DNA from 4 places in the Brumicola blandensis genome. Region 3 is predicted to be linked to each of the others. Evidence: predicted binding sites of a transcription regulator. Region 3 holds the regulator's gene; each other region holds the start of a gene.

Region 1 (5,824 bases), on a different contig from region 3:
GGTCAAGGCCAGTAAGTTTAAGCTAAACGTTTTAGCGAGGAAATTTTATGAATACATTAGAACGCAATACAACGGGCTTAAATAACGATTTGTATTGGCAACCTGAGCCAGTCAAAGTGTCGGATGGCTCAGAGCAGAACCTAAAGCAAGAAGATTTCTTTGCTCTGCTAACCGAACAATTAGCCAACCAGGATCCCACTAAACCGGTCGACAATGACCAATTGGTTGCCCAGATGACGTCATTTACAACAGCAGATGGTATTTCACAGTTGAATGAAAAGTTTGAATCATTCTCTTCTTCAATGACATCCAACCAAGCTCTTCAAGCTTCCAGCTTGATAGGTCAAGACGTACTTGTTACCGGTAATATTGGCCATGTTGCCAACCAAGGTGAAGGAATTACTGGGGTTATCATTAATGAACAAACCTCTCAGAATACCAAAATAGCCATTCAAAATGCCCAAGGCGAAGTCGTTAGAACGATGGACGTCGGTACCCTTGCTGCTGGTAACATTGAATTTAATTGGGATGGTACAGATCAAAACGGCAATCCATTGCCGCCTGGTGATTATGCCGTTCAAGTACAAGGCGATGTTTTCGGTGAGCCGACATCACTTGCCACTGCAATCAATCGACACGTAGATAGTGTGAGCTTGGCCGCTTCAAGCCAAGGTGTCATTCTTAATTTAGATGGTGACGTTAGCATCAAGCTTGATGACGTTATCCAAATCGGTAGTTAATAGGAGTTTTTTCCCATGTCATTCAATATCGCACTAAGCGGAGTCTCAGCTTCACAAAAAGACTTAGATACGACAGCCAACAACATTGCAAACGTAAACACGGTTGGTTTTAAAGAATCACGCGCTGAATTCGGAGATGTTTATGCAGCATCACTCTTGGCGTCAGGTAAAACAAAAGTAGGTGATGGTGCGCTTACACAAGAAGTAGCCCAACAATTTTCACAAGGTAGTTTAACCTTTACCAATAACTCTTTGGATTTGGCAATAACCGGTAACGGCTTCTTCGCAACAGTGCCAGAAATTACTTCTCGTGACTTCTCATTCACTCGAGCTGGCCAATTTAAATTAGATTCCAATAACTTTGTCGTTAACTCACAAGGCGACAACTTGTTAGGTTTCCCGGTAAACACTGATGGAACATCAGCGTCAGTTGCTTTGAGTACGACGGTACCAGTGAGAATTCCAGATTCGTCAGGTTCGCCACAACAAACAACAGAAGTTGACGTTCGCTTTAACTTGCCAGCAGGCGACCAAGCTAAGGTGGCTGCAGATTTCGACCCAACAGATCCCTTAACTTATAATGCAGCAACCTCAGTTACTGTATATGACTCATTGGGTGACAGTCATGTTATGACTTATTACTTTATTAAGGACAATGATCCAGGTGTAGTAAACGAATGGTATGTGGCAACAGCAGTCGATGATCAGCTGATTGATGCCGTAAACTCGGATGGTTCAGATTCAGATCCTGCTACTGCGGTCAACACAATCGGTGGTAATACCGGCAATGCAGTAACGACTGCTAAAATACAATTTAGTGAGGGCGGTGATTTCATCGGTATCCAATCTGCCGACGGCCTGCCACAGCCAGATTCTAAATTCAGAACAGAAGCGCTAGGTCCAACGATACTTAGTAACGGTTCCGATCCAAACCAACAAATCACTATCGATTTTAACTTGGATAGAAACAGTGCGACACCAAATGAGCCAACACAGTTTGCGTCTGCATTTGAAGTAACCTCACTTGAACAAGATGGTTTGCCAGTAGGGCGATTAACCGGTATTGATATTGGTGCAGATGGTCTAGTGAGAGCAACGTTCTCTAATGGTACTTCTGAACCTATCGTAAGAGTTGCACTTGTGCGCTTCTCTAACGAACAAGGTTTAACACAACAATCGGGTACGCAATGGAAAGAAAGTATTCTTTCTGGTGAGGCACTAGCGGGCGAAGCCACAACAGGTACTTATGGCGACATTAACTCGTCAGCACTTGAGCAAGCTAACGTGAACTTAACCACTGAGCTAATCGATATGATTATTGCTCAACGGAACTTCCAAGCAAACTCAAGAGCACTTGAAGTAAACAACCAGTTGAACCAGACAATTCTGAATATTCGATAATACCGAATAAACTAAAAAAAGCGGCAATTGCCGCTTTTTTTGTGCCTGCAAATAAACCGTAGCTTAAGCACACTAACAGCCTTCAGCCTTTGCCCGTATAAAAGCCGCGTGCGACATTTTGTAAAGAGTGCGGTAGCTAAACCAACAGCGGAAAAACCTTAGGGCCTTGAAAGACGCTTCAAGCCCATCCATGGGTCGCTTGGCACTCGACATCCATGTCGAGTGACACTTTCAAGTCCCTAAGATTCATCCGCTTTTTGTTGATTTAGGTACCGCACTTTATAGGTGAAGCGCTCACCTGCAGCTCAAGCACGCTAACAAAAAGCCGTAAGTCTTTGCTCGAATAAAAGTGTCAATCGGCAGGACGCCGATTGTCAAGCGTCCCAAGGATGGGCTCGCAGCGACTTTTATTCGGGCAAAGGCTGAAGGCTGTTAGTGTGCTTGAACTGCGGATTATCAGCGAGCTTGAGCTACGAGTTAACGTTCGCCTGAAGGCGAGCGCGCGTGTTTGGCATTGTCTTTGCAAACATCTCAGTATTCAATTTTAGTTACGTCAAAAAAGAGTCGAATGCTATGGATAAAATGCTGTATATCGCTGCAAGTGGCGCGAAACAAGACCTTCTTGCGACTTCAGTACGTGCCAACAATTTGGCAAATGCGCAGACCACGGGTTTTAAAGCCCAGCTAGAGCAAGCGAGAGCGATGCCTGCTTACGGCGAAGGTTTGCCTACTCGCGTATTTAGCATGACTGAAAGTCCTAGCAATGATTACGAAAGTGGCCCTTTAATTACCACTGGGCGTCCACTTGATGTGGCAGTTCAAGGCTCAGGCTGGCTGAGCGTGCAAACACCACAGGGCGAAGAGGCCTATACTCGTAGTGGCTCATTAACGATGACGGTGGATGGTGCTTTACAAGACTCAAAAGGTAATTTGGTATTGGGCGAAAATGGTCCGCTATTTTTACCTGTACCCATAACTAATCTCACTATTTCAGGCGATGGCCGCATTTCTGGCCGTTTGCAAGGAGCACCACCGGATCAAATTGACGAAATAGGCCGCTTAAAAATGGTTAACCCTGCATTGGATACCATGAAGCGCCGAAACGATGGTTTATTTGATTTGAAAGAAGGTGGTATTGCCCCTCAGGATATAAACGTTGGTGTTGGTTCGGGCATGCTCGAAGGTTCAAATGTCAATGCGGTTGAAGAGATGGTCAGCATGATTAGCTTACAGCGTCACTATGAGATGCAAGTAAAGCTAATGAAGAAAGCTGACCAAATGGTTACTAGCTCGAATACCTTACTCAGAATTATTTAATTTTTTAAAAAGCGAATTGTTTTTTCGCGGAGGTTGTTATGCACCCAGCATTATGGATAAGTAAAACAGGACTAGATGCAGCACAAACTGATGTATCAGTTGTATCGAATAACTTGGCAAATGCCAGCACCGTAGGTTTCAAGAAGGACCGTGCGGTATTCGAAGACTTGCTCTATCAGAACATTAATCAACCGGGTGGTCGTTCGTCGGCGGATACCGAACTTCCCTCAGGCTTGATGCTTGGCGCAGGTTCTAAGGTCGTTGCGACCCAAAAATCGCATACTCAAGGCAATCTATTAACCACTGACAATGCTTTAGATATCTCTATACAAGGTCGTGGTTTCTTCGAGATTCAGCAACCTGATGGCACCTTAGCGTATACCCGAAATGGTCAGTTCACGCTGAATGACCAAGGTAATATCGTGACACCTGGTGCGGGTTTCGTGCTGCAGCCTGTCGTGACTTTGCCGCCAGATGCGCAGCAAGTGACAATTTCGCAAGACGGTGAAGTGTCTGCGCAATTGCGTGGTCAGGCTGAGCCTCAAGTCTTAGGTCAGCTGAACCTAGCCGATTTCATCAACCCTGTTGGTTTACAACCAATTGGTCAAAACCTTTACGTTGAAACTGCTGTTTCAGGGGCGCCAATTCAAGGTGTTCCAGGTCTTGAAGGGCTGGGAACATTAGCCCAAGGAACCTTGGAAACATCAAACGTGAATGTGACGGAAGAACTAGTGAATCTCATTGAAAGCCAACGTTTGTACGAGATGAACTCTAAAGTGATTTCTTCTGTCGACCAAATGCTTGGCCAAGTTATTCAGCAGCTTTAGGAATAAATTCATGACTCTATTATCTTTACGTTCGTTCAAACTCATCGCAGTGCTTACCACAGTTGTGATTGCTCTGAGCGCTTGTCAGTCTACCGAAGTACAACCGGTTACCGCGAATGATCCTTATTACGCGCCAGCCGTGCCGAGTTTGACACGCGACGAAATTGTTGAAGATGGTAGCTTGTTCATGAAGGGAATGGCAAACAGCTTGTACTCTGATGTTAAAGCTCGTCGCGTGGGTGACATTATCACTGTTCAATTGAGTGAAAACACAAATGCCACTAAATCCGCAGGGACAACCTCAAGCAAAGAGTCAACAGTCGATGTGCAACCTATTATTGGTCTTGGTGGGAATGCCATCAATATAGGTAAAGAATCCTTGCAGCTGGGATTAGACTCCTCGAATGAATTTACTGGTGACGCACAAGCGAATCAGAGCAATAGCTTGTCTGGCAATATCTCCGTCACTGTTGTGGAAGTGCTCCCAAATCAAAACCTGATTATTCGTGGTGAGAAGTGGCTAACCCTTAATAACGGGGACGAATATATTCGTCTTACCGGGGTTATTCGCGCCGCCGATATTTCGCCTACCAATGAAATCGAATCAACCAAAATAGCCAATGCTCGCATTCAGTACAGCGGCAAAGGATCCTTTGCCCAAGCGCAGGAAAAAGGTTGGTTGACGAAATTTTTCTCTTCAACTTGGTGGCCACTTTAGGAAATTATGATGAAGTTTATCACTGTAGCACTCATGCTAAGTCTCTTGCTTTCGCCGTTTCAAGCGCAAGCACAACGAATTAAAGATCTCGCCAGCGTGCAGGGCGTGCGATCCAACCAATTAGTGGGTTATGGCTTAGTTGTCGGTTTGCCGGGTACTGGCGAAACCAGTCCATTTACCGAACAGAGTTTTCGCACCATGCTATCCAATTTTGGTATTTCATTGGATAGTAGCGTAAAACCAAAAATCAAAAATGTGGCTGCGGTAGCAGTCCATGCAACGCTTCCTGCGTTTTCTAAACCGGGTCAAAATATTGATGTTACGGTATCTTCGGTCGGCGAGGCATCTAGCCTGAATGGCGGAACTTTGTTGCAAACCTTTCTACGTGGTTTGGATGGTGAAATTTATGCGGTTGCACAAGGTAGCTTAGTTGTCAGTGGTTTTGGCGCAGAGGGCAACGATGGTTCTCGGATTGTATCGAATACGCCAACCGTAGGACGTATCGCCAACGGAGCTGTGGTGGAAAGAGCGGTTCCTTCTGGTTTGATGCAGAATGATTATCTTACTTTGAACTTGAATACGCCCGATTTCAGCACGGCACAAGCCCTTGCTGATGTGATTAACATGCGTTTAGGTGGCGATCCGAGCAAAGGTACTGCCATTGCAATGCCAATGGATGCTGCTTCTGTGAGGGTGTCAGCGCCGCGTGATCAAGCTCAACGAGTCAGCTTTTTGGCTACCATTGAAAATTTTGAATTCCAGCCAGCAGCGGCACCTGCGAGGGTGGTAATTAACAGTCGTACCGGCACTATTGTCATAGG
Region 2 (5,824 bases), on a different contig from region 3:
TCCAAATAATGGCGATTTACAAAACTCCTACCTAGCGACAATCGGTCAATTTGTTGAGCCTATCTTCGAGCCTCTTGGTATTGATTGGCGCTATGCGGTAGCGATTTTGGTCTCTTTTTTGGCTAGAGAGGTGTTCGTAGGTGTACTTGGAACGATGTTCAGCATTGAAAATGCGGATGAAAACATAGCTGGCTTAGCGGCAAACTTGCAAGCTGATGGTCTTACCCTTGCCTCAGGGATCGCACTAATGGCATTTTATGTGATTGCTCTGCAATGCGTCGCAACGGTCGCGACGCTCAAAGCCGAAACGGGCAAAAACCGTTATGCTTGGGGTGTGTTTGTTGCTTATGGTCTGCTTGCCTATGCGGTATCTTGGACTGTTTATACATTGATTGCATAGTGTTCAAAGATCGTCCAGTATTCGAATACACAGCTACGTTAACGGAATGACGCGAATCAAACTTATTTATTTTATTGCAGGTATTTTTTGTTCATTTTACTCGTAAGCTGGGCTCAACGATGTCGTGATCGCCAATGGAACTGAGTATGGCTATTATCTTAAAGGGGCAGTAGGAATAATATGATCAGTTATTATGCACATAAATTGTTGTACGACGGGAAGTTGCAAACGCATATGCTTCTGTCCGTTGACGATGGTGTCATTTCAGCGATAAAGCACTTAAATGCGCCGCCAGATAGCAACGCATATGATATTGAACTTGCTGGGCTGGTGAGTCCAGGGTTCATTGACACTCAAGTAAACGGTGGCGGCGGCGTATTGTTTAATCATGAGCAAAGTGTGCAGGCGCTCGAAACCATGATGAACGGGCATTCTCAGTTTGGTACAACAAGCATGCTACCAACCTTGATCACCGATAGCACCCAGACTATGCAGCAAGCAGCAGATTCTATAGCGCAAGCAATTCGGCAGGGTATCAAAGGGATTGCTGGGATTCATTTTGAAGGGCCTCATCTGAGTGTCGCAAAGCGAGGCATCCATTCAGGTCAACAAGTACGCCCCTTATCAGATACCGAAATGACGATAGTCACCCGCAAAGATATAGGGAAAGTTATCTTGACCGTGGCTGCAGAGAATGTCACCTGTGACCAAATTAGAGAGCTAGTATCCGAAGGTGTGATTGTGTCACTCGGGCATTCTGCGGCAAGTCTTGAACAAGCTATTTCGGCTATTGAAGCAGGTGCGACAGGCTTTACCCACCTTTATAATGCGATGTCTGGTTTAACAGCAAGAGAGCCTGGCTTAATTGCAGCTGCACTGCTGGATGAGCGAGTGGTGTCTGGTTTGATTGTCGATATGCACCACGTCCACCCCTACAATTGCAAACTGGCACTGCATACCATCGGTGCTGAGCGTTTAATGTTAGTCACTGATGCTATGGCGCAAGTTGGCTCTGACATAGATATCTTACCGTGGCTCGATTCTACAATCACTCGTCATGGTGACAAACTGACGTTGGAAGACGGCAGCATTGCTGGCTCATGCTTGGATATGGCCTCCGCAGTACGCAATATGTTTGCACACGTTAGTCAGGACTTACCATCAATTTTAAATATGGCCAGTCATACACCAGCGCGCTTTCTTGGCTTTGATGACAGAGGCGAAATTGCAGTGGGCAAAAACGCAGATTTCGTTTTGCTCGATAATAACTTGTCTTGTGTTGCAAGTTGGATTGAAGGCGAGCAAGTGGCTGGTGAATTACAAGCTTAATAAAGCATTCTAAAATACGACTCAATGATGACTATCGTCAGGCACGCTTACTTTTGATGCACTTTTGTTCCGTGATGGTGCGTTTTTTCATTGCTTGTGATTATCTATTTAGCTAACTATCTGTAAAGCTTGGTAAATATTTGTTGGCACTGCTTTTGTATAGCTTTCTGTAAGTAGTGAGCGCAAGAAAACCATGCGCCTAAGCATCTTTTAGCGTGAGTACTTGCTTTTAGCGTAAGTACTGAGCGCTGTAAAAAAAGAAACATACAATTTATGACCCACCAATGCAGGTGAGTCGCATTGGCAACGAAGCCCACAGTAGACTGTTAATCTCTGTGGGTTTTTTCGTTCTAGAGGAAACAGAAAATGGCAGAGCTAAACGACACTAGTATTCAGACAATCCCCAAAGATGATGTACTCGTTATCGGTAATGGTATGGTTGGACACCATTTTGTCGATCAACTTCGCGCACAACACCCTGCATGTAGCATTCGAGTGTTGTCAGGTGAACCCAGATTAGCTTACGACAGAGTGCACTTGTCTGAGTTTTTTAGTGGTAAGACAGCAGATGAGCTGGCCATGACAAGTGCTGAATATTATCAGGACCTAAAAATTTCATTCCATACCGATGCTTGGGTTCAAGAAATTAACAAAGAAGCAAAAGTAGTGACTACCCGGGATGGACAAAAATACGCTTACCAAAAACTGGTGCTAGCAACAGGGTCTTATCCTTTTGTCCCACCGATACCGGGAAATCAACAAGAGCATTGCTTGGTGTATCGTACTATTGAAGACTTAGAAGCCATTCAAGCTTCAGCGAATGTCAGCAAGGTAGGTGTCGTTGTTGGTGGTGGTTTGCTTGGCTTAGAGGCTGCTAATGCCATTAAGGAAACTGGATTAGAAACCCACGTTGTGGAATTTGCCCCACAACTGATGGCTGTGCAATTAGATGCGCCGGGTGGTCGCGTGCTTCGCGACAAAATCAATGAATTGGGCGTGAAAGTTCACACACAAAAAGCCACCACAGAAATAGTGCCCGGGGAAGATTGCCGATATCGCATGAACTTCGCAGATGGCTCGCATTTAGAAACAGACATGATTTTATTTTCTGCGGGTATTCGTCCTAGTGACGCCCTCGCCAGAGAGTTCGATTTGTCTGTGGGAGAAAGAGGCGGCATCGAAATAAACAACTTCTGCTTAACCTCCGATCCAAGTATCTACGCAGTGGGTGAATGTGCGCTTTGGCAGCAACGTATTTTCGGCTTGGTTGCGCCTGGCTATACCATGGCTCGCGCAGCGGTATCTCATATTTTAAATGGCGACTCCCCAGACACGCTCACCTTTGAGGGGGCCGACATGAGCACGAAACTAAAACTAATGGGCGTTGAAGTGGGTTCCATTGGCGATGCTCATTCAAATACCGAAGGCGCTCTCTCTTATACTTATGAAAATCAGGCTTTAGGTGTTTACAAGAAGATTGTTGTGGATGCCGAACAAACTACCTTACTTGGCGCTGTGCTAGTGGGTGACACTTCAGATTACGATACTTTATTACAATATGCCTTGAATGGGATTAGCTTACCAGAGTTTCCCGAGTCCTTAATTCTTCCTTCAACGGGTGACAGTGCGCCGGGCTTAGGGGCGGACGCTTTGCCAATGACAGCCACTGTGTGTTCTTGCCACAATGTCTCTAAAGGTGATGTCATTGCTGCTATTGACGAAGGAAACTGTGACTTAGATAGTGTCAAAAGCTGTACGAAAGCCAGTTCTGGATGTGGTGGTTGTGCAGCATTGCTTAAAAACGTGGTAGATAGCGAGTTGGAAAAGCGCGGCGTAGAAGTGAAGAAAGATATTTGTGAGCATTTTGCCCATTCTCGTCAAGAGCTCTTCCATATTGTGAAAGTAGAAGGTATTCGTACCTTTGAGCAACTGATTGAAAAACATGGCAATGGTTTGGGATGTGAAGTGTGTAAACCAGCCGCTGCATCAATTTTTGCTTCGGTTTACAACGAATTTGTTCTCGATAAGTCACATATCGGATTACAGGACACCAACGATACCTATTTGGGGAACATGCAAAAAGACGGCACTTATTCTGTTGTTCCACGTGTTCCTGGTGGCGAAATAACGCCAGAAAAACTGATATTGCTAGGCGAAGTTGCCAGAGACTATGCGCTGTATACCAAAATTACCGGTGGTCAGCGAGTTGATCTCTTCGGTGCTCGCGTCGAAGACCTTCCCGATATTTGGCAGCGCTTGGTCGATGGTGGTTTTGAAACAGGCCACGCGTACGCTAAAGCGCTTCGCACAGTTAAGTCATGTGTTGGAAGTACATGGTGTAGATACGGGGTTCAAGATTCAGTAGGACAAGCCATTGACCTAGAAAACCGTTACAAAGGTTTACGAGCTCCCCATAAAATTAAGTTTGCTGTCTCAGGCTGCACAAGAGAATGCGCTGAAGCTCAGAGCAAAGATATTGGTGTCATTGCGACTGATAATGGTTGGAACTTATATGTATGCGGAAATGGCGGCATGAAGCCGCGACACGCAGATTTGTTTGCGACCGACTTAGACAGTGAAACCTTAGTTAAATATATCGACCGTATTTTATCCTTCTACGTGAAAACAGCCGACCGTTTACAGCGAACCTCTGTCTGGATGGACAATATGGAAGGCGGTCTAGCGTATCTTCAAGACGTTATTATCAATGACTCTTTGGGTATTGCTGCGGAGCTCGAGGCACAAATGGAAACGGTGGTCGATACGTATCAATGCGAATGGAAAACGGCCATTGAAGATCCTGAATCCCGCAAACGGTTCCGTCAATTTGTGAATAGTAAAAACCAAGATGACAATATTACTTTTGTGCAGGAGCGTGGGCAAATTAGACCGGCTACTGAAGCAGAGAAGAAATCCATCAACGTAGTTGAACTGGCGTAAGGAAAAGATTTATGACAACTGTAAGCGTTATAGAAAAACCTGCCGTCGCCCTAGTCGACGTATGTGCAGTGAGTGATCTCATCATAAACTCTGGTGTGTGTGCCCTTATTGATGAGCGCCAAGTGGCTATCTTTGCGATTCAAACACCAAGCTCAGAACAAAAAGAGGCGACACTCTCCGTGTATGCGCTTAGTAATTGGGACCCGATTGGAAAAGCGAATGTGATGTATCGTGGTTTGCTCGGTTCGATGCAACAGCAACCCATGATTTGTTCACCTCTTTACAAGCAACATTATTCTTTACTGACAGGTCAGTGCTTCGAAGATGAGTCTGTGCACCTTGATGTGTACGAGTGTGTGATTGCTGACGATAAAGTTTGGATCAGTGTCGCGTAACGCGCACTAGGAATCTGCAGACAATGAATACGTCTTTTGTAGCCTGCTCAAAACAAAGTACATGCCCTTATTGCGGTGTGGGTTGTGGCGTAGACGTAGACCTCTTAGAAACTAATAAGTTTGCAAACAAAAGTCTGGAAGCTACCAACCTAAGCGGCAGTCGAGAACACCCTGCCAACTTTGGACGTTTGTGCGTAAAAGGGACACACCTATTAGAAACCACCTCACCTGAAGGACGTTTACTTGTGCCCAGCGTTAATGGACGTGAAGTTGAATGGGATGAGGCGACCGATCTGATTGCTCAAAAAATGCAGGACACTATTGCCAAGCACGGACCTAACTCGGTTGCCTTTTATGTGTCCGGTCAGCTACTAACAGAGGACTATTATGTTGCAAACAAGCTCATGAAAGGTTTCATTGGTAGCGGCAACATTGATACCAACTCACGCCTTTGCATGTCATCTGCGGTTGCAGGATATAAACGCGCGTTTGGTGCAGATGCAGTGCCTTGTAATTACGAGGACTTGGAAATTGCTGATGTACTGGTGCTTGTTGGCTCAAATGCAGCTTGGACACATCCGGTTTTATTTCAGCGAATGGAACAAGCAAAAAAGCGCAAGCCAAACATGAAAGTAATTGTGGTCGACCCACGCAAAACAGCGACCGCCTCTTTAGCGGATATTGCACTACATATAAAACCAGGCACCGACACAATACTATTTAATGGCTTACTGAATTACCTTCGTGAAACTGAGGCCTT
Region 3 (5,824 bases):
GGTCGCCCAGATAATACCGTTCAAAAAGCCTATCGCTAATTCTTTTCTGACCAGCCAAACCGAGTTACTACCACTAACATGGCCTAGCGCCATACCACGAATAACCAGTGTTAGCGTTTGATTACCAGCAACACCACCCATACTTGGCACAATTGTGTTTAAGATAGCGAGCACGGCTAATTGACTCAAAGTCGCCTCAAACAAATCGCTCACGGCCGCAGCTAACAACGCTGTTACAAGGTTTACTCCCAGCCAGATAGAGCGTCGCTTTGTACTTTGGCCTACTGGCGCAAAGGTATCCTCTTCATCATCTAGGCCCGCCATACTCATCATGCTGTGTTCCGCATCTTCACGAATAATATCAACCACGTCATCAATTGTGATACGACCAACTAAGGTTTTATTCTCGTCAATGACAGGTGCAGAAAGCCAATCGTATCTTTCAAACATGCTAGCGACCTCGCTGTCACTCATGTTAACGGGAATGGTTTCAGCTTCTTCATTCATGATTTCGCTAACGCTGACCTCAGGCGGTGAGGTCAGTAGCTTTGTAGCAAGCACTGTACCGATGAGGTTGTCATGGCGATTAACAACATAAAGCGTATCTGTATTTTCTGGCAGTTCACCTTTTAAACGTAAGTAACGTAATACAACATCAACGGTTACGTCAGGACGCAAAGTGATGGTATCGGTATTCATGATAAAGCCGGCGGTATCCTCACCGTATGAGAGTGCTTTCTCGGCACGTTGTCTATCTTGCGCATCCATTGACTTGAGGATGCTTTGCAGGACAGTATCGGGCAGGGTACTTAATGTTTCAGCTAAGTCATCGGTATCCATGTCTTCAAGCGCATCAACAACGCTTGATGGCACCATCTTCGAGATAATACCGTTTCTGACATCTTCTGATAATTCTTCGAGGACTTCACCATGAAAATCAGCGTCTAATAGCTCCCAGAGTTCTTTACGCGTTTTTAGGGGGCTGGACTCAAGTAGTAAAGCAACGTCACTGGATGGCAAATCATGCAGTAGTTTTCTGACTTGCACAAAGGTACCGTCGCTTAGTGATTGGCTAATCGAGTCCAGTTGACTTTGTACGTTGCTTGATTCTACTGTTTCCGCCATAAGACCCTTTCGTCGTCTTTGTAAAGAGATTGAGGCTGAGTTGCCACTCTATACAGGACTGTCTATGTTAAGTTTGGTCGAATATGCGCTAAGTATAACACTAGTTTTCATTAGTGTTATCTGTCTTATTGATTTTATTGAAATTTATTCATCTTCGTTAAAGCGGTTTACGATAAGGCTAGCGATAGCATCCATGGCTTCTTGTGCGTCTGGACCATCGCAACGCAGCAGAACCTGTTTGCCTTGACTGCTTTCAAGCATCATCAAGGCTAAAACACTATTGGCAAACGCTTCTTTATCGCCTTGATGAAGGGTGATAGAGGATTCAAACTGATTGGCAAGCTTGGCTAACTGTGTTGCAGCTCTGGCGTGTAAACCTAGCTTGTTAACGATGGTAAGTTGTTTTTCAAGAGTCATAGCCGAGTAGCCTCGTCGCCATCTTCAGGCTTATTTTCAAGCGCTTTAATGATTTTCAACTCGCGGTGTCTCACTTGCACGTCACCGTGGCTAGAACGGAAACTGCTACACAATGACTCGGCCACAAAAACTGAGCGATGTTGGCCACCAGTACAGCCGATCGCAACAGTCACGTAACTTCGATTATTACGCTCTAAATGCGGTAACCAAGTACTAATAAGATTTTGGATTTGCCAAATGAACTTGGTCACTAGAGGTTGGCCGCCAAGGAATACTTGTACAGGGCCATCTAAGCCAGTCAGAGGTTTAAGATCGGGTTCCCAGTGCGGGTTGGGCAGAAAACGGGCATCAAACACATAATCAGCATCTTTTGGTATACCGTATTTAAAACCAAAGGACTCAAAGACGATAACGAGGTTAGTGCTCTTCTTCCCTAATACGCGCTCTCTAATGAGTTCAGAGAGCTCATGTAGCGATAAATTATCGGTATTGATATGCAAGTCTGCTTTTTCTGATACTGGCACGAGGATTTCACGCTCAGCCTCAATCGATTCCGACAATGATTTGTTCAGTTTGAACAAGGGATGTAAGCGGCGCGTCTCACTATAGCGTTTGATAAGTACATCGTCACTTGCATCCAGATATAAAATAGTCACTTCCCAAATATCTGGTAAGAAGTCGACAATTTCAGACACTTCGTTAGCCATTTTGGGAATGTTTCGTACGTCGATGCTAACGGCTACTTTTTCATTCTCATCGGCCAAGGTATGCGTTAGCGTGGGGAGTAAGCTGACCGGAATATTGTCTACGCAGTAGTAGCCCAAGTCTTCTAGGGCGCGCAATGCTATTGATTTGCCTGAACCGGAGCGTCCGCTAATGATGATTAGATTCAATGATGAGCCCCTTATTCTAGGTTTTGGTTATGCTAGCGCTGCGATTATTTGGTCTTTACTTGTGGCTTTTCTAATCGTTTTCACGATTTCTTTATCACTGAGTTTTTGTGCAATAGAAGAAAGTGTCTGAAGATGCTCTTCTGTTTGCTCTGATGGTACTAATAGTGCAAAGAAAATATCAACGGGTCTGTCGTCTATAGCGTCAAAGTCGATAGGTTCTTCACTCGTGACGACAACAGCTACGATATCGTCTATGCCGTCGATACGGCCATGAGGAATGGCAATGCCATTTCCAATACCTGTGCTGCCCATTTTTTCTCGGCTCACTATACTCGCGAGTATATCGCCAAGTGCTAATGATGGGTTTTCTCTGGCCGCAATCTCGCTGATGACTTCGAAAATTCTTTTTTTACTGTGACAATCGACCGCACATTCAGTGCGGTCTAAAGAAATGATATCAGATATGATCATATTAACTCTTAAGCAACTAGTGTCGCTTTAGTTTTTCCTTGTGTTTAATAACCTGTCTGTCTAGTTTATCGATAAGGCCATCAATGGCTGCATACATGTCATTATGCTCGGCATTTGCGTGAACAACGTCACCCTTTAAATGCACAGTAGCTTCTGCTTTTTGGCTCAGCTTTTCGACGTTTAACACCACGTGTACGTTGCTGATATGGTCGAAGTGTCGTTCTAACTTCTCAAACTTAGTATCGACATATGCTCTGAGTGAATCTGTAATATCTACGTGGTGACCTGTTAGATTAATTTGCATAATGTTACGTCCTCTAATGTCGTCTTATAAAAGACTTTTTCTTTGGTTCGACGGGGGAATCGAGAGAGACTCTCGATATTTCGCAATTGTCCGCCGTGCAACTTGAATACCTTGATCAGCTAACAATTGCGCAATCTTGCTATCACTTAATGGCTTGCTAGGTAACTCTGCAGCCACTAACTTCTTAATTAATGCTCTTATCGCAGTAGATGAACACTCTCCTCCAGACTCAGTAGAAACATGGCTAGAGAAAAAGTACTTTAACTCATAAATGCCACGTGGCGTGTGCATATACTTTTGTGTGGTAACTCGAGATATAGTCGATTCGTGCATATCCACCATTTCAGCTACGTCATTTAGTACCATCGGTTTCATCATTTCTGGGCCGTGTTCAAAAAAGCCCATTTGTTGCTGCACAATACAATGAGACACCTTTAGGAGTGTTTCGTTGCGGCTTTCTAAACTTTTGATAAACCATTTCGCCTCTTGTAAATGAGACTTAATAAATTGGGAATCGTTCGAATTTTTTGTACTTTTACTTAAGGCCGCATACTCTTGATTAACCACTAATGGCGGCAGTGAATCATTATTTAATTCAACAACCCAGCGACCGTTTTTCTTGAGCACAGTGACATCTGGAATGACATATTCCGGCTCTTTGGTTGCTATCTCACTCCCAGGACGGGGATTGAGTGTTTGTAGCAGACGCATCACTTCACGCAGTTGGTCTTCTTTCAACTTCGTTTTACGCATTAAAGTGCGGTAGTCTTTACTACTTAGTAAATCACTGTGTTCGCTTAGCAAATGTTTAGTTTCAGCGACCCAAGGTGTGTCGGGAGCAAACTGATTGAGTTGCACCAGCAAGCATTCTTGAGGTGAGCGGGACCCAGAGCCAATAGGGTCAAACATTTGAATGCGTTTTAAAACACATTCCACTTCATCAAGCTCAATCTCTTCGTTTTGTAAGCTATCCAAAATGTCTTCGCAACTGACGGTTAAATAGCCTGATTCGTCGATACTGTCGATAATTGCGATAGCGATAGAACGGTCAATATCAGAGAAGGGCGTTAATTCCATCTGCCAGATTAAGTGGTCTTGGATATTTTCTGAGGTCTCACCTTGAAAGACGTAGTCGTCGTCGGGGCTTGAGCCACCTGTCATCGTTGCTGGTGCAGAAGACGAACTGAGGTATTCTTCCCATGAACTGTCGATCGGTAAATCATCAGTGAGTTGATTGTTTTCTAAGGCGTCATGACTATCGATGTTGTCAGAATTTGCCGAATTGAGGTCGCTAGAATCAGCTTGCTCTCTATCGTTTGCACTATTCTCTTCTGACTGCTTGTCATTATTGTGTTCACTTTCATCAATTTCCAATAAGGGATTTGAGTCAAGCGCTTCTTGGATTTCTTGTTGCAGGTCTAGCGTAGATAACTGTAATAGCTTGATCGCCTGCTGCAACTGAGGCGTCATCGTAAGTTGTTGACTGAATTTTAACTGCAATGAAGGCTTCATTGATGCCCTTGACCTAATGTTAACGGCGAGACGTGCCGAATTCTAAACATGATACGGAATACCTATAAGACAAATTGTTCACCGAGATAAACATCTCGCACTTTTTGGTTACTGAGAACTTCCTCAGCACTGCCTGAGGCGATTAGTTCGCCATGACTTACTATATACGCTTGTTCACAAACATCGAGGGTTTCTCGAACATTGTGGTCAGTTATTAATACACCAATATCACGTTCTTTTAATTGTTGTATTATCTTCTTTATATCATTAACAGAAATTGGGTCAACACCGGCGAAGGGTTCATCGAGCAAAATAAATTTAGGATTTGCTGCTAAAGCTCGCGCGATCTCGACTCTACGCCGCTCCCCGCCTGACAAACTCATCCCAAGATTGTTTCGAATATGATTCACATTAAATTCATCCATTAAATCATCGGCTTGTTGCTCGCGCTGGTCTTTTGTGAGTTCTTTTCTCGTTTGCAAAATAGCCATTAGATTTTCATATACCGTTAGTTTCCGGAAAATCGAAGCTTCTTGCGGTAAATAACCGATACCGTGTCTTGCTCTCTCATGCATGGGCTGAATTGATAAATCTAGCTGATCAATGAAAATTTCACCTTTATCGATAGGTACGAGCCCAACGATCATGTAAAAAGTAGTGGTTTTACCGGCGCCATTGGGGCCTAACAAGCCAACGATTTGGCCTGTGGATACCTCAATACTGACGTCTCTAACGACTTGCCTAGCTTTGTATGACTTGGCGAGATGATTGGCAACGAGTTTACTCACTATTGATCGTCCTCTTGCTTCTTATCTGCGTCTTCTGCTTTATTTTTCAAGGTGTCTTTGGTTTTCTGAATCGTATCTGGACTGAAAATTGTCACGGTAGGCGTGTTACTTTTCTCATTTGTGTTGGCCAGCACCTGTTCTTTTTGCATATCAAAAATAATTGAATCACCTTCAATCGTAAAGGCATTCTGCAGAAGTTGTGCATTGCCTTTCAAAGAAATGGTGCGGTCAGCTTTAATGTATTTGATTTCATTCGCACGGGCTTCGACCATGCTGCCGTCGGCCAATTGTTGGATATAAGAAGCAGGTTTGCC
Region 4 (5,824 bases), on a different contig from region 3:
ATAGAGTCAGTCGATTTAAAAAATAAAGAACTGTACACACTAGAATTAGCGCCTACCGGGGTTTGGGTAGGGACCACAAAGCATGGATTGTATTTTTATGACTTTGAAACCCAAAGTACTACCATGCACTTTAATACTCCCATGGTGATTGACATCGTTTACTCCAACGAAGAAGAACTGATTGTTGGAACCACCAACGGTTTATTTTTAATCAATCCGCAAAGTCGCCAAGTGCGAGTCATTACCGAAGATAAAAACAATCCAAACGGAATAGCACACAATGTCATCACATGGGTTTCTAAAGTATCGGCATCTCGATACTACGTTGGCTTGCACGCCCATGGCTTGATGCTCATGGAACTTGATGATTTTCAAACCGCCCCCGTATTTACACAATTGTTTAAAGACTCAGAACTCAGTGCCTCTTCGATTGGCGCGGTGGTAGAGGATGAGCAGGGATTATTGTGGATATCTACAGAACGGGGCATCGCCAGAGGTGATTTAAAAACGCAGAAACTTGATTATTTTGGTCAAAATGATGGCACAAACGAGAGTGGTTACTATATTGGCGCGGGAGCCAAGAACTCTGATGACAAGATTCTGTTTGCAGGTGATCAAGGCCTGACTTACTTCTACCCCGAGAGTATTTCAAAAAATGAAGAAATGCCTTCACTACATATTACTAAAATAGGCAAGCTAAGCAGCGAAGATAATTACGGTGCCAGCACTTACGTAGACGAGAATAATAACTTCACGAGGGTGACTTTGCGTCCAGAAGACCTGTTATTAACAATTGATTTCGCTGCCTTGGAGTATGGTAGTCCGGAAAGTATCGAATATGCGTATCGTTTACTTGGTTTTGATAGTCGCTGGCAATATCTCGATAGCAGAAATCGCACAATCACCTATACCAATTTAGATCCTGGTAACTACCAATTGGAGATTAAATCTACCAACCGCTATGGGCTGTGGAGTGATACACCTCGGTTTGTAGATATTCAAGTACTCCCCCCTTGGTGGCAAACGCCGATCGCGGTGTTACTTATCGGTATTCTTGTATTTCTGCTTCTATTTGGCATCTTTAGATGGCGAACATACGCATTACACAAGCGCTCCGAAGAGTTGTTGCTATCAGTCAAAAGCAAAACACAAGCATTGCAGCTTGCGAACGAGAGACTCAAGGTATTAACCACACTCGATCCCTTAACCGAGGTATATAACCGCCGTGGCTTCACTGAGAACCTATCCAGAGAGTTTTCACGGTATCAACGAGAGCAAGTTCCTTTTTCCATTATTCTTATCGACATTGATTTCTTTAAGAAAGTTAACGACAACTATGGGCATGAGTCTGGTGATATCGTGTTAAAGGAAATTGCCGATGTTTTGCGTCAATCTACGCGCAGTTATGACATGTTAGCGCGATGGGGGGGAGAAGAGTTTATTGCCTTGTTACCGAATACCAAATTACCAGAGGCTATTTTATTAGCCAATAAGTATCGTGAGACGATTGCTGAGCATGTATTCGCTGTGAAGCAAGGCGAAACCAGCATCACGCTGACTGCTGGTGTAGCGTGTATAGAAGAACATAAGAGCGCTGATGATTGCATTAGCCAAGCTGATAAACTACTGTATGAAGGTAAAAATATGGGCCGAAATCAGGTTTTACCTATGCTCTAAATACAAGGCAAAAGCCCGAATATTTTACCTATTTCAAGTTCTTAGACAGCTTGGCACGGTAGTTGATATAACCAAGGTATTATTCCTTAGCTGTCAAAATTCTGTTGTATGCAATTAACCACCGCTTTTCAACGTGTTGATAAAACACAAATAAAGAACATAGCTGCCGGCATGGGCGCACCAGTGGTCGTTCTCGCGATTATGGGTATGGTCATTTTACCGATGCCAGCCATTCTTCTGGATGTGTTATTTAGTTTTAATATCGCACTGTCACTCGTCATTATTTTGGTGTCTGTTTTTACTAAACGTCCAATTGATTTTGGCATCTTTCCGCTTGTTCTATTAGTCGCTACAGTATTGCGTTTAGCGCTGAACGTTGCCTCTACTCGTATTGTTTTAATACAAGGTCACGAAGGTGGAGACGCTGCTGGTAAAGTGATTCAAGCTTTTGGTGAAGTGGTTATTGGTGGTAACTATGTGGTCGGTGTCGTTGTTTTCGCGATACTTTTGATTATCAACTTTAAAGTAGTAACCGCTGGTGCAGGCCGGATTTCAGAAGTGAGTGCACGATTTACCTTGGATGCAATGCCAGGTAAGCAAATGGCGATCGATGCCGACTTGAACGCAGGCTATATCGATCAAGACCAAGCTCGCAAGCGTCGTGAAGAGATTACAACAGAAGCCGATTTTTATGGTTCGATGGACGGTGCGTCAAAATTTGTAAAAGGCGATGCAATTGCTGGCTTATTTATTATGTTAATCAACATTGTTGGTGGCTTGTTTATTGGCATGTTCCAGCATGATTTACCCTTCAGTAATGCCATGGAAGTCTACACTATTCTCACCATTGGTGACGGTTTGGTGGCTCAAATACCTTCACTTTTATTATCGGTTGCCACGGCGATTATTGTTACAAGAGAAAATGATTCGCAAGAAATGGGGCACGAAATTCGTGAGCAGCTTGCTAATCGTAAAGCCCTATACATCACCTCCGCTATTTTATTCATTATGGGCATTGTGCCAGGCATGCCACATGTTGCCTTTTTAAGTTTCTCATTCTTAGTGGGTGGCTACGCTTTCTTCAGAGACAAGATGGCCGCAAAACAAGCCGCTGAAAAAGCCTTGGTTGAAACGATGCCTGAAAGTAATAACGGTCCGGCTGAAATCAAAGAACTGGATTGGGACGATGTTCAGCAGGTGGATACTATCGGCTTGGAAGTGGGTTATCGATTAATTCCGTTGGTTGATAAAGCACAAGGTGGGGAGTTATTAACTCGAATTAAGGGCGTTCGGAAAAAACTGTCTCAAGAGTTGGGCTTTCTTATCCCACCTGTTCATATCAGGGATAACCTCGATTTCTCCCCGAACGCATACTCGATATCGATGATGGGGGTGTCCATCGGTGACGCCGAAATTAGCCATGACAATGAATTGGCAATCAATCCTGGGCAAGTATTTGGAGAATTAAGTGGCACCAAAACCACGGATCCTGCATTTGGCTTGGAAGCCGTTTGGATTAAGGCGAATCAACGCGAACATGCGCAAACGTTGGGATATACCGTTGTGGATTCAGCCACGGTTGTCGCCACTCATCTAAGTCAACTGTTAACAACAAATGCATATCAGTTATTGGGCCACGAAGAAGTGCAGCAATTACTTGATATGCTTGAGAAATCAAACCCGAAATTAGTGGAAGGTCTAGTCCCAGATATCCTGTCGTTAAGTACTGTTGTCAAAGTTTTGCAAACCCTGTTATACGAAGGTGTGCCTATTCGTGATATGCGCACCATCTGTCAAACTCTCTGCGAGTATGGGCCGAAGAGTCAAGATCCGGATGTTTTAGTGTCTGCCTTACGTATTGCTTTGAAACGACTCATTGTTCAGGACATCACGGATGGCGGGGATGAAATACCTGTTATTACTTTAGCGCCAGACTTGGAACAGATGTTGCATCAGTCACTTCAAGCAGGTGGTGAAGACGGTTCGGGCATCGAACCTGGCTTAGCTGAAAAGATTCAGCAGTCGCTGACTGAAGCGAGTCAACAGCAAGAGTTAGCTGGCGAGCCAGCAGTTTTACTCACATCTGGCATGTTACGCCCTGTGTTATCAAGATTCTTAAAACACTCGGTAGTGGGATTACATGTGTTGTCTTATCAAGAAATTCCAGACGACAAACAAATTAAAATAGTGTCATCAGTCGGTCAATAAACTGACGCAATGCAAACACTAAAGAGGACATCATGAAAATTAGACGCTTTTTTGGCAAAGACATGCGCGAAGCACTTAAGCAAGTGAAAGATGAGTTAGGTGGTGACGCCGTTATTATGTCGAATAAAAAAGTTAATGGCGGCGTTGAGCTAGTTGCAGCAGTGGATAAAGAAACTGAAATGAGCCAAGCCGCACCAACAATCAGTCTGGGTAAAAAAGGCAAAACAACGCCAACACTCAGTGAAATTATTGGTGATGATGGTCCTGATAGTCTTAAAGCACTGCTTGAGAAACAACAAGCTGGACAGTTGGAAGACAGAGCATCGCAGCCTGCGGATCTATATGGTTCAACTAATCTAAATGTAGATACTGCGCCAAACAGCAGACAGTCGTCTGCAAGGCATGCACCTTCAGAGCGAACAGAGCCTGTACTAAGCGCTACTTATGCAGATAACGAACAAGCAGAAAAACGTCGACGTGAAGCTGAACTGACCAACGAGTATGTTAGAACACCAGTGAACAAAGCACATGATGACTTTAATGTTGAAGAAAGTTTGTCAGAAACTCAAGCATCAAGTCTATTCCGTGATGAAAGCGGGCATAGCCAAAACGATATGGCGAGTATTCAAGCTGAACTTGCTTCCATTCGCAATGTTTTGCAATACCAAGTAAAAGGCTTGAGTGACGAAAAGAGTAAACGACAAAATCCAACCCACCATTATCTTGCCAGCAAGCTGATGGGTATGGGGATCAGTGAATCACTCATCGAACAAATGGTTAATTTCTTGCCGCCAAAAGCAAATGAAACAGAAGGTTGGAACTATTTACTCAACTTAATTGCTAACCGATTACAAATTGGTGGGAATGACATTTTGCAGCAATCTGGTATTGTTGCCCTTGTGGGACCTACAGGGACAGGTAAAACAACCACAGTTGCTAAGCTAGCAGCAAAATATGCCCAGAAGTATGGTGCCAACGAAGTTGCAATGATCACGATTGATACGTATCGTATCGCGGCATTTGAGCAACTGGCGACATATGGGAAGATAATTGGCTGTTCAGTGAAGAAAGCGCAGACGTCAGAAGAGCTAAATCATATCTTGTATCAAATGAGACATAAAAAGTTAGTCTTAATTGATACTGCAGGCTTTTCGCAACGAGATGCGAGACTAATCAGTCAACTCGATGATTATGAAAGAGAAACGACGGTTAATATTAAGAAATATTTGGTTTTACCCGCCGGTGCACAGCACCAAGTGTTACACCAAACCATACAAGCGTATAACAATACACAACTAAGTGGTTGTATTTTCAGTAAACTTGATGAATGCTATAGCCTCGGCGAAGCGCTAAGTGTGGCGATTGAAAATGACCTTAGCCTAAGCTACGTAACGGATGGACAGCGAGTCCCCGAAGATATTAAACTGGCAGATGCAAAGAATTTAACCATGGTGGCGTCAAAGCTTTATAAAAAGTATGGATTGGCGCATACTACACTATCAAACACTGCCAAGGGTATGAGAGCAGTATGATAGAAGATCAGGCGAGTAGCTTACGAAAAATGAATCAATCGAAACTAATAAAAGTCATAGCAGTTACAGGTGGTAAAGGCGGCGTTGGTAAAACCAATGTGTCTTTAAACTTAGCGATATCACTCGCTAAGCAAGGTAAGCGTGTAATGGTGCTTGATGCCGATTTAGGCTTGGCTAACGTTGATGTCTTGCTTGGTTTGCGCGTTGATAAGAATTTATCACACGTTTTGCGTGGCGAATGCACGCTTGATGACATTCTAGTAACCGGTCCTCACGGTATCAAAATCGCGCCAGCAACTTCAGGTTCGCAATCAATGGCTGAATTGAGTTCTACGGAACATGCAGGTTTGATTCGAGCGTTCAGCGAACTGCGAACCGATATAGACGTATTATTAGTGGATACTGCC

The links. The regulator sigma-54, encoded in region 3, starts transcription at its own class of promoters, with help from an activator protein. The targets are predictions, from matches to a motif close to GTTGGCACGNNNNTNGNNT.
Region 1: flgF (flagellar basal-body rod protein FlgF) is a predicted target of sigma-54. The motif match lies at 2,649-2,667, and genes of this name have one in related genera.
Region 2: nirB (nitrite reductase large subunit NirB) is a predicted target of sigma-54. The motif match lies at 1,872-1,890, and genes of this name have one in related genera.
Region 4: flhA (flagellar biosynthesis protein FlhA) is a predicted target of sigma-54. The motif match lies at 1,727-1,745, and genes of this name have one in related genera.

Annotation. Positions count from the first base shown of each region.
Region 1 covers NZ_JAVRIE010000003.1:250,300-256,123, forward strand. The annotation lists gene flgC (flagellar basal body rod protein FlgC) at 1-15, shown strand, start outside; gene flgD (flagellar hook assembly protein FlgD) at 48-740, shown strand; gene flgE (flagellar hook protein FlgE) at 756-2,141, shown strand; gene flgF (flagellar basal-body rod protein FlgF) at 2,715-3,458, shown strand; gene flgG (flagellar basal-body rod protein FlgG) at 3,497-4,285, shown strand; gene flgH (flagellar basal body L-ring protein FlgH) at 4,296-5,003, shown strand; gene RM544_RS09585 (flagellar basal body P-ring protein FlgI) at 5,010-5,824, shown strand, end outside.
Region 2 covers NZ_JAVRIE010000002.1:243,227-249,050, forward strand. The annotation lists gene feoB (ferrous iron transporter B) at 1-400, shown strand, start outside; gene nagA (N-acetylglucosamine-6-phosphate deacetylase) at 581-1,729, shown strand; gene nirB (nitrite reductase large subunit NirB) at 2,096-4,669, shown strand; gene nirD (nitrite reductase small subunit NirD) at 4,681-5,064, shown strand; gene RM544_RS06355 (nitrate reductase) at 5,088-5,824, shown strand, end outside.
Region 3 covers NZ_JAVRIE010000007.1:239,950-245,773, reverse strand. The annotation lists gene mgtE (magnesium transporter) at 1-1,125, opposite strand, end outside; gene RM544_RS16310 (HPr family phosphocarrier protein) at 1,270-1,542, opposite strand; gene rapZ (RNase adapter RapZ) at 1,539-2,435, opposite strand; gene ptsN (PTS IIA-like nitrogen regulatory protein PtsN) at 2,463-2,906, opposite strand; gene hpf (ribosome hibernation promoting factor) at 2,923-3,210, opposite strand; gene RM544_RS16290 (RNA polymerase factor sigma-54) at 3,235-4,722, opposite strand; gene lptB (LPS export ABC transporter ATP-binding protein) at 4,785-5,510, opposite strand; gene lptA (lipopolysaccharide transport periplasmic protein LptA) at 5,510-5,824, opposite strand, start outside.
Region 4 covers NZ_JAVRIE010000003.1:324,894-330,717, forward strand. The annotation lists gene RM544_RS09880 (ligand-binding sensor domain-containing protein) at 1-1,677, shown strand, start outside; gene flhA (flagellar biosynthesis protein FlhA) at 1,786-3,885, shown strand; gene flhF (flagellar biosynthesis GTPase FlhF) at 3,918-5,417, shown strand; gene RM544_RS09895 (MinD/ParA family ATP-binding protein) at 5,414-5,824, shown strand, end outside.